2 regions of the Streptomyces sp. NPDC088400 genome follow, and region 1 is predicted to be linked to the other one. Evidence: riboswitches for the same ligand, from Rfam matches in the RefSeq annotation. Region 1 holds a riboswitch; the other holds the start of a gene.
The links. A riboswitch is a leader RNA that binds a small molecule or an ion and turns the genes downstream of it on or off. The one in region 1 is predicted to bind cyclic di-AMP.
Positions count from the first base shown of each region.

Region 2: another riboswitch for cyclic di-AMP. It lies ahead of ACIQD6_RS01180 (NlpC/P60 family protein); the one in region 1 lies ahead of ACIQD6_RS19865 (transglycosylase SLT domain-containing protein).

Region 1 covers NZ_JBIVMZ010000007.1:283,241-288,384, forward strand. Annotated here, with positions in the region: gene ACIQD6_RS19850 (pyridoxamine 5'-phosphate oxidase family protein) at 1-457, opposite strand, end outside; gene ACIQD6_RS19855 (TIGR00730 family Rossman fold protein) at 1,000-1,656, shown strand; gene ACIQD6_RS19860 (amino acid permease) at 1,771-3,186, shown strand; gene ACIQD6_RS19865 (transglycosylase SLT domain-containing protein) at 3,328-4,104, opposite strand; cyclic di-AMP (ydaO/yuaA leader) riboswitch at 4,109-4,294, opposite strand; gene ACIQD6_RS19870 (serine hydrolase domain-containing protein) at 5,048-5,144, opposite strand, start outside.
Region 2 covers NZ_JBIVMZ010000001.1:238,569-243,712, reverse strand. Annotated here, with positions in the region: gene ACIQD6_RS01185 (ATP-dependent DNA helicase) at 1-2,510, opposite strand, end outside; cyclic di-AMP (ydaO/yuaA leader) riboswitch at 2,798-2,961, shown strand; gene ACIQD6_RS01180 (NlpC/P60 family protein) at 2,960-4,219, shown strand; gene ACIQD6_RS01175 (hypothetical protein) at 4,293-4,646, opposite strand; gene ACIQD6_RS01170 (NlpC/P60 family protein) at 4,897-5,144, shown strand, end outside.

The DNA of each region.
Region 1 (5,144 bases):
AGCGGTTACCGTCGGCCCCGGCGAACTCGGCGGCGAAGGCAGCGAAGTTCGCGGTCCGCCAGCGCTCCGGGCGCATCCGGAAAGTGATGTCGTCGACGAGCTGCTCGTGCGTGGCCACCAGGTAGTCCCGTGCGTCGCCGGTGGCCAGATAGCGGTGGGCCATGGCCTCGCGCTCCACCGCGTCCGCCGGGTCGGCGACGGAGACGACCGGACCTTCCACGCTGACGTACCGGTAAGGGGGGGCCTCGTCCTGCACACAGAGGCTGAACCGCCCGGCCTCGTGCAGCAGTCGGGCCTTGACGGACTTACGGCCGGTCTGCACCACGACGTCCTTGCCGGGCTCGTACCGGTACCAGACAGGTACGAGCAACGGCGCGCTGGTTCCACGGGTGTCGGTGACACCGAGGACGCCGACATGGATGTCGGCCAGGAACCGCTCGCGTTCGTCACCTTGCATGACGGGCACCATCGAACAGCCTCCACAACTCGATCCGGACCGGTAGGCCCCAACAGCCCCGGCGGTAAGGGAGAGCAGCGGAACCGGGGCGGCGACCCACTCGGCCACCGCGCCGCGGGCGGGTCGCACGCACCCGCCGGACTCCGCAGCAAACGTCTCGCGGTACCGGTATGCCCCCGCCTACTCCAGATGACCCCGAAAGTAATCCATTTGGGGGTTTAATACTACGAATGCACCGGTAGGGGAAATATCCGACTGCGAGAACTGAGGGCGCCCGAAGCGGGATTCACCTAAGGTAGCCAGTCGGATACTTTGTGTGGTCTACGTCGAGATCCTCCTTCGGGGCCGCCTCGATCAGGAGGGCCGCCTCGATCAGGCCGGGTTACGCGTGGGGCGTCGTCGCCTGTACGGCTCCGTTACGTGTGCGGCGCTGTTCGGCCGGAGCCCCGGGCGTGCGACCGGGCGGTCGGCCGTCCTGACGAGACCCGCGGAGACCCTGCCGACGCGAGATCACGGAGAGACACAGAGAGACGGAGACAGACATGTCCGTGCCAGCAGCCCGCGTGGAGCGAGTCGGTGTGTTCTGCGGCGCCCGCCCCGGTGCCAGCCCCCAGCATCTGCGACTCGCCACCGAGTTCGGCGGGGCGCTGGCGCGCCGCGGAACGGGACTGGTCTACGGCGCCGGAGGGGTCGGCATCATGGGCGCCGTCGCGGACGCGGCGCTGGACGCCGGGGCCCCGGTCACCGGAGTGATCCCACGACATCTGTACGAACGTGAACAGCCCGACGAGTCGCGGACCGAAGTGATCGTCGTGGAGACGATGCACGAACGCAAGGCGCTGATGTACCGCCTGGCGGCCGGGTTCGCCGTACTCCCCGGCGGCTTCGGCACACTCGACGAACTGCTGGAGGTGGCGACCTGGAACCAGCTGGGCATCCACCACAAGCCGCTCGTCCTGGTCAACCGGGAAGGGTTCTTCGACCCGTTGCTGACGCTCCTGGACAACATGGTCTCCGACGCCTTCATCAGCCCGGAGGAGCGCGTCGTGATCCAGGTCGCCTCCGGGGTCGAGGAGGCCCTGGACCGACTCGTCGAACCGTCACTCCGGCCGGTCGCGCCGACGGCCCCCGCTTCCCCGACGGCCCCCGCCTTCCCTCCGGCCCCGGCCTTCTCGCCGGCCCCGACCGGACCCGCGTGACGCGCGTCACGCGAGCCGACGGTGCATCGGCCTGTTTTGCCTGTGGAGGCGTCGCCCGGAGACACTGGAGGTTCCCGCCAGCCTCGCGAGCCCCCGAAAGCAGCCTGACCGCACATGCACGACCACCTCCCTGTCACCCCGTCGGCCACAAGCGAGACGGGGCCGGACACGGGAACACCTGACGAACCGCTCTCCGGCGGGCTCAAGCAGCGGCATCTGACCATGCTCGGGCTCGGCGGCGTCATCGGGGCCGGGCTCTTCGTCGGCTCAGGGGCCGGGATCGCGGTCGCCGGGCCCGGGATCGTCGTCTCCTACCTGATCGCGGGCGCGCTCGCGATGTGCGTGATGCGGATGCTGGGCGAGATGTCGGCCGCGATGCCGGCGTCGGGGTCCTTCTCCGTACACGCCGAGCGGGCCCTCGGCCGGTGGGCCGGGTTCAGCGTGGGCTGGCTGTACTGGTTCCTGCTGGTCGTCGTACTGGCCGTGGAGGCGACGGGCGCGGCGCAGATCGCGCACGGCTGGCTGCCGTCCGTACCCCAGTGGGCGTGGGTACTGCTCTTCATGCTGCTCTTCACCGGCACGAACCTCGCCGCCGTGAAGAATTTCGGCGAGTTCGAGTTCTGGTTCGCCGCCCTGAAGGTCTTCGCGATCGTCGCGTTCCTGGTCCTCGGGCTGCTCGCGATCTTCGGCATCCTGCCCGACACCGACCCCGTCGGCCTCACGAACCTCACCGGGCAGGGCGGCTTCCTGCCGGGTGGCTGGCAGGGCGTCGTCTCCGGTGTCCTCGCCGTCGTCTTCGCCTTCGGCGGCCTGGAGGTCGTCACGATCGCGGCGGCCGAGTCCGACGACCCGGTGCGCTCGGTGGCCAGGGCGGTGCGCAGCTCGGTGTTCCGGATCCTGTTCTTCTACGTCGGCTCGATGCTGGTCATCGTGACCGCGTTGCCGTGGACGGCGCAGAAGGCGGGGCTGAGTCCGTACGTCACCGTCCTCGACGCGATCGGCGTCCCGTCCGCCGGGCAGATCATGAACATCGTCGTGTTCGTGGCTCTGCTCTCGGCGCTCAACGCCAACCTCTACGGGGCGTCCCGGATGGTCTTCTCGCTCGCCGAACGGGGTGAGGCGCCGGGCTCGCTGCGAAAGGTGAGCGAGGGGGGCGTGCCGCGCCGGGCGGTCCTGGCCTCCGTGGCGTTCGGCTTCGTCTCCGTGCTGCTCAATCTGAAGTGGCCCGACTCGGTCTTCCTCTACATGCTCAACTCGGTCGGCGCGGTGCTCCTCTTCGTATGGGCGCTGATCGCCGCGTCGCAGCTGCGCCTGCGGCGGCGTATCGAGGAGGAGGCACCGGAACGCCTGATCCTGAAGATGTGGCTCTTCCCGGGCCTGACCATCGCGGCGCTGGTCGCGATGGCGGTCTTGTTCGGGCTGATGCTGACCGACGACACGGCGCGTCCGCAGCTGCTGTGGTCCCTGGGTGCGGCGGCACTCGTCCTGGCGGTGGCGGGCCTGCGGGAGCTGCGCGCACGCCGCGTGTGAACCGGACGCCGGAATTCCGTGCGGCCCGGCCGCTCCACCGCCGTGTCGCCCGCCACCGATACGCGGGCCCCTGTCCGGCGCGAATCATCGCTCCGGCAGGGGCCCGCGTATCGGCGTCCTGACGAATCCCGGCAGGGACTGTCAGTAGGGGCCGTTCACATTGTCGATCGAGCCGTACTTGTCGGCGGCGTAGTTGCACGCGGCCGTGATGTTGGCGACCGGGTCGTAGCTGTCGGTCGACGTACCGGGCACGTGGTAGGCCTGGAACGTCGGGTCGATGACCTGGAGGAGCCCCTTGGACGGGGTGCCGGCCACGGCGTTGGAGTCCCAGTTGTTGATGGCCGCCGGGTCGCCCGCGGACTCGCGGATGATGTTGCGGTGGATGCCGTCGTAGGTGCCCGGAATGCCGTGGGCGGCCATGACGTCCAGCGACTCCTTGATCCAACCGTCCAGGTTGTCGGAGTACGTCTTCTCCGCCGCCGCCTGGACGACCGTGGCGCCCGCACCGGACTTCGCGTTTTCGGCACTCGCCTGTGTGGCAGCGCCGGCCGTGGCCTTCTCGGCCTTGGCCTTCTCGCCGATCGACAGCTTGGTGCCGGGGTGAAGCAGCGACGGGTCGTCGCCGACGGCCTTCTCGTTGTCCTGGTACAGCTTCTTCCAGCCGCCGCTCAGGGAATGCGCGTGCGCGATCTTGGAAAGAGAATCACCCGCGACCACGGAGTAGCTGGCCGGCTTGGCCTTGACGGCGGCGGGCGCGGTAGCCGCTTCGGCGGCGACATGACCCGCCGACGGGGCCGCACTGGCGGTGGTCGCGGCCACCAGCGGAAGGGCGAGTACGGCGCCACCCGCGCCCACGGCGACGAGGCCTCGGGCGAGCGGGCTGATTCTGGGACGACGGTGCTTGGCCTTTGCGGGCATGACGAATTCCTCTCCGTCGCCTGCGAGGTGAGCTGTCGGGTTCGGGCGGGAGATGCCCGGCCGCGTGGGAATGCGACTTCACCCCTAGCCGGTCCGGTATCGGATCAGCGACTTACCTGGGTTCCCCGCTCCTGCCGTAGGTGAGTGGGTGTGGTTTCCGGACAGCGGCAGGATTCGGCGTTCTATCCGGAGTGACGTGAAACTAGACGAGAACGTCCGGGCGAAACAAGTCCTGAATTCACAACGCCCCTCCATAAGGGAATCCGAACCGGCAAATCCCGGTCTCCCCATTCCACGCCAGGAAACTCAACTCTCCTTCCCTGTGAGCGAAGTGGACGGGCGAGCAAGAACCTCACCGCGGCGCAGGGCGTGACGGGAATCACGAGGCAAGGGGGGGATGCGCGTCACAACACCGAACAGAGGGCAGTAAGTTACGCGAATATTCCAAATAAGACTTAAAGCAAGAACGCCAGCAAAACGCCCATATGGGCGGCTGATGCTGTACGGGCCTCGTACTCCGCGACGACGACGCGACCGACGCCCCGGGACGCGCCCACCCCGACACCGCCCCATCCCGACATCGCCCGGCCGGGCAGCAACACCGACACTCCAGAGTTCGTTCCCACACAGCGAGTCACCCTCGTCCGGCCACTCCTTGCCCGGGTGCGCCGTCGGCGGCATCAAATGGGCAGCGACGGTCGCATTTCTGACTGCCTGTCGTCACATCACTCAGGAATATGATCTCCCGCTCAAGGCAACCGGGTTCATCCGGCAATGCAGGGCGATCGGGAGTCAGAAACCTTTCCGGCGCTTCCTTTTACCCGAGAACCGGCGAATTCCAGATTCTGGAGTCTGCGGAATACGCGGCACAGGGCTCGGGGATGTGGAGCGTCACCGGAGAATTGCCGACCGACACGGCTCTCGCCCCGCCCACTCGCGGGCGTCAGCCTGCCAGGCAGTCGCGCACAGCCGCGACGAGGCGGTCCGCACGGGCGTCGCCGTGGCCGATCATGCGGTTGGCGGTGTACGCGAAGCCCACG
Region 2 (5,144 bases), on a different contig from region 1:
ACCGTCGCCTGCGCGTCGGCGCCCGTCCCCGTCACCGCCGTCACCGTGCCGAGCCCGAACTGGTCGTGCGTGACCCGGTCTCCCACCGTCAGCGAGATCACCGGCTTGTCGGTCGTACGCCGTGTCGCGAAGCCCGAGGGGCCGCCGCCGGACCTCGACCGCGACGAGGCGGAGGAGGACAGCGAGGACGTGATCCCTGACGTCGGGCCCGCCGGGATCTGCGCGCCGGTCCGCTTCCACTCCAGGTGGTGTCCGGGAATCTCCTCCAGGAACCGCGACGGCGGGTTGTACGAGGGCTGTCCCCAGGCGCTCCGCATCGACGACCGGGTCAGATAGAGCCGTTCACGGGCGCGCGTGATGCCGACGTACGCCAGCCGGCGCTCCTCCTCCAGTTCCTTCGTCTGCCCGAGGGCGCGCATGTGCGGGAAGACGCCGTCCTCCATGCCCGACAGGAACACCACCGGGAACTCAAGTCCCTTGGCCGTGTGCAGCGTCATCAGCGTGATGACACCGGAGCCGTCCTCGTCCTCGTCGGGGATCTGGTCGGAGTCCGCGACGAGCGCCACCTTCTCCAGGAATTCGGCGAGCGTGCCGGTCGTCGTCGCGGCGGCGGCAGCCGTCTCGTCCCCGCCCTGGCCCTCGCCCTGAGCCTCGCCTCGGCCCTGAGTCTGACCCTCGCCCTGGCTCTGATCCTCGCCCTGAACCTCCGCCTGCCCCGCGGCCTGGCTGCGCTCCTGCTCGAATTCCAGCGCCACCGCCGCCAGTTCCTGAAGGTTCTCGATACGCGTCTCGTCCTGCGGGTCCGTCGAGGACTGGAGCTCGGCCAGATAACCGGTCCGTTCGAGCACGGCCTCCAGGACCGTCGCGGGCCCGGCACCCGATTCGACGATCGTGCTCAGCTCTTCCATCAGCGTGTTGAAGCGCTTGACGGCATTCGCGGAGCGGGCCGCCATGCCGTACGCCTCGTCCACCCGCCGCAGCGCCTGCGGGAAGGTGATCTTCTCCCGCAGCGCGAGGGCGTCGATCATCGCCTCCGCACGGTCCCCGATGCCACGCTTGGGCACATTGAGGATCCGGCGCATCGGAACGCTGTCCTCCGGATTGGCCAGGACGCGCAGGTAGGCCAGCACGTCGCGGACCTCCTTGCGCTCGTAGAAGCGCACTCCTCCGACGACCTTGTACGGCAGTCCGACCCGGATGAAGATCTCTTCGAAGACACGCGACTGCGCGTTCGTACGGTAGAAGACGGCGACATCGCCCGCCTTGGCCTCGCCCGCGTCCGTCAGACGGTCGATCTCGTCGGCGACGAACTGCGCCTCGTCGTGCTCCGTGTCCGCGACGTAGCCGGTGATCTGGGCGCCCGCGCCGGCCTTCGTCCAGAGGTTCTTCGGCCGACGGCTCTCGTTCCGCTCGATGACCGCGTTGGCGGCGCTGAGGATCGTCTGCGTGGAACGGTAGTTCTGCTCCAGCAGAATCGTCGTCGCGTCCGGGTAGTCCTCCTCGAACTGGAGGATGTTACGGATGGTGGCGCCGCGGAAGGCGTAGATCGACTGATCGGCGTCACCGACGACACACAGCTCGGCCGGGTCGTGGTCGGCGCCGGAGGGGCCCACCAGCTCCCGTACGAGGGTGTACTGCGCGTGGTTGGTGTCCTGGTACTCGTCCACCAGGACGTGCCGGAAGCGCCGCCGGTAGTGCTCGGCGACATCGGGGAACGCCTGGAGCAGATGGACGGTGGTCATGATGATGTCGTCGAAGTCCAGGGCGTTGGCCTCACGCAGCCGCGCCTGGTACATCCGGTACGCCTCGGCGAGCATCTTCTCGAAGCCGTCGGCCGCCTGGTCGGCGAAGGTCTCCTCGTCGATCAGCTCGTTCTTCAGATTCGAGATCTTGGCGCTGAAGGACTTGGGCGGGTAGCGCTTGGGGTCGAGGTCCAGATCGCGGCAGACCAGGGCCATCAGGCGCTTGGAGTCGGCGGCGTCGTAGATCGAGAACGACGACGTGAACCCGAGCCTCTTCGACTCGCGCCGCAGGATGCGGATGCAGGCGCTGTGGAAGGTCAGCACCCACATGGCGGCGGCGCGCGGGCCGACGAGGTCGGCGACGCGCTCCTTCATCTCGCCCGCGGCCTTGTTGGTGAAGGTGATCGCCAGTATCTGGCCGGGGTGAACGTTGCGGGTCCCCAGCAGATGCGCGATCCGGTGGGTCAGGACCCGGGTCTTGCCGGAGCCGGCTCCGGCCACGATGAGCAGGGGCGATCCGGTGTGCACGACGGCCGCGCGCTGCTCCTCGTTCAGCCCTTCGAGCAGCGCGGCCGGATCCACCACGGTGCGCGGAGCGCCGTCGCGGTGGTACGCGTCCCGCGCCGGGGGCGCGTCGAAGGCACCCTCGAAGAGGTCGTCGGGCACCTGCTCCGGGGCATGCTCGGCGTGATCCTCGGGCGGCGGTGGGTGCTCGTCGCCCGAGGGCTGGAGGTCCGCCAGGAAACTGTCGTCAAAGAGGCTGCTCATCGCTTTACGAGTCTAGGCTCCCGGACTGACAGCCCGCGCCCGCCTTCGGAAGTCTCCCGAGGCATCCGTCGCCGCCCCCGACAGGATGCCGGGCGGACGCGCGGAACGGCCCGAAAAATCACGCACCGTAATGGCGGACTTACCCACCAACACCCCCGCACATCACGCGGGCAAATGTCACAAAAACGTATCGGGCATATCGGCCATCCGCCTTCACACAAGCGCCACACTTTGGCTAGCGTGCTCCGTCAGGCAGCCCGTTCCCTCCCCGGCGATCCGCGCCAAGCGGGCGGCCCGCGCCGAATTCGACCTTCCTGTGAGGAAGTTCGGAACCGGGGACCCACTCTGCACGACCGGGGTGAATCGGGCCGTACGTTCCAGGCCCGTAGGGCAGCCTTCCGTTCCGCCCGAACCCGACAGCTAACCCGGTAGGCGGTCCACGGAAGGAGATGCCGACCTTGGCGTCGCATCGCAAGCCGCGCAACCGTAGCGGAGTACGCGCCAACTCCCCGGCCGTCGGAGTCACGACGGCCGCTCTCGCTTCGGTCACGCTGCTCTCGACACAGAACGCGCACGCCGCGCCCACCGAGCCGACACCGTCCGTCGAAGAGGTACAGAAGAAGGTCGACGATCTGTACCGCCAGGCCGGGAGCGAGACCCAGCAGTACAACAAGGCCAAAGAAGCCACCCAGGAGCAGAAGCGCACGGTCGACCGTGCGCTCGACGACGCCGCCGAGCGCATGGACAAGCTGAACGAGGCCCGCCGCAAGCTCGGCGGCTACGCGGCCACGCAGTACCGGGAAGGCGCGATCACCCCGACCGCCGCCCTGCTGTTCGCGGACAGCCCTGAGGAGTTCCTCGAACAGAAGCAGACGACGGACCGGCTGACCGACCGTCAGCAAGGGGCCGTCGCCGAGTACCAGTCACAGCAGGCCGACGCGACGAAGCAGCGGGCAGAGGCGACCAAGAGCCTGGAGTCGCTCTCCGACTCGCAGGCATCCCTGCGCACCAGCAAGGAGAGCGTCCAGAAGAAGCTCAGCGCGGCGCGGGCACTGCTGTCGAAGCTGACCGCCGAGGAAAAGGCGCGCCTGGCCGCGCTGGAACGCAAGAAGGAAGACGAGGCCCGCCGCAAGGCGGAGGCGAAGGCCAAGGAAGACGCTCGGGCCAGGGCCGAGGCCGAGCGCCTGCGCGAGAAGCAGGAACAAGAGCAAGAGCGGGCGAAGCAGCAGGACGGGGAGCAGGCCGAATCCCCGTCGACCGGAACGGACAACGAGACCGGCTCAGACTCAGGCTCAAGTACGGGCACCGGCACCGGCACGGGCACCGGGACCGGCTCGGGGGCCTCCGACAGCGCGCAGACCACCAAGGCCGCGAAGGTCCTCGCCTTCGCCCGCGCCCAGATCGGCAAGCCGTACGTCTGGGGCGCGACCGGCCCCAGCTCGTACGACTGCTCGGGCCTGACCCAGGCCGCCTGGAAAGAGGCGGGCGTGGAACTTCCGCGTACCACCTGGGACCAGGCGAAGACCGGCACGCGCGTCGCGACGGAGGACCTCCGTCCGGGCGATCTGGTCTTCTTCTACGACGACATCAGCCATGTCGGCATCTACATCGGCGACGGCATGATGATCCATGCCCCCAAGCCGGGCGCGAACGTCCGCGAGGAGTCGATCTACTACATGCCGATCTACGGCAGCGTCCGCCCCGCCTGACACCGGCGGACCGCTGAACTCACGCCCGTGGCCCGGGGAGCGCCGTCGAGCGTCCTGCGGGCCACGGCCCCGCTCAGGTCCAGAGCGTGGCGATGAAGATGTTGGCCACCGTCAGACCGCCCACCACGCCGAACAGCGGCTTCGAGGCGGCCTCGTCGTCCCGCTTCACGTACACCACACCCAGGATCACGACCAGGATCGCCAGCTTGATGCCGATCTTGATGTTGTTCAGGGTGTGACCGTCGGCCTGGTTGAGGCCCACCAGCACCATGCCGGTGATCAGCATCGTCAGCGCTCCGTGCAGCATCGGTGCGTTGAACCGTGCCGTGCCCGCGCTCATCGCCTTCATCTGCGTCAGAAAGCCGCCGAGCAGCGAGGCGATGCCGATGATGTGCAGGGCGACGAAGACATTGATGAGTACGTCCATGACTCGGAGCCTAACCAGGGCCTTACCACTGCTCTTCGGTGAGGTGAGGCTTTGTTGCCGTATCGGTCGGGTCCGACCGGAGATCGCCGCTCCGTCGCGATCGAGCCGGTCATAAAGCGCAACAGATCATCCATCTCACGCCAATACCGCCATGTCGACAACGGCTTGTGACCTTGCCCCTTACGGTCCTCTCCGGGTGGGCGGCTCTCGCCGTCGGCCCCGTACGGACATAAGGAAGAGGACCACCCCCGTGGCAGCGCACCGAAAACCCAGACAGCGCCCGCTCGCCGGCTCGGCCGGCCGTACCGCCGCCACTCTCGCGCTCGCCGGAGCCGCGACCGTCACCGCCTTCGACGGGCCCGCACACGCCGAACCCCGGCTCACCCCGGCCCAGGTCAAGGCCAAGGTCGACGGGCTGTACGAGCAGGCCGAGGCCGCCACCGAGCAGTACAACGGGGCGAAGGAGAAGGCGGACGCCGCACACGCCTCGCTGGCGGA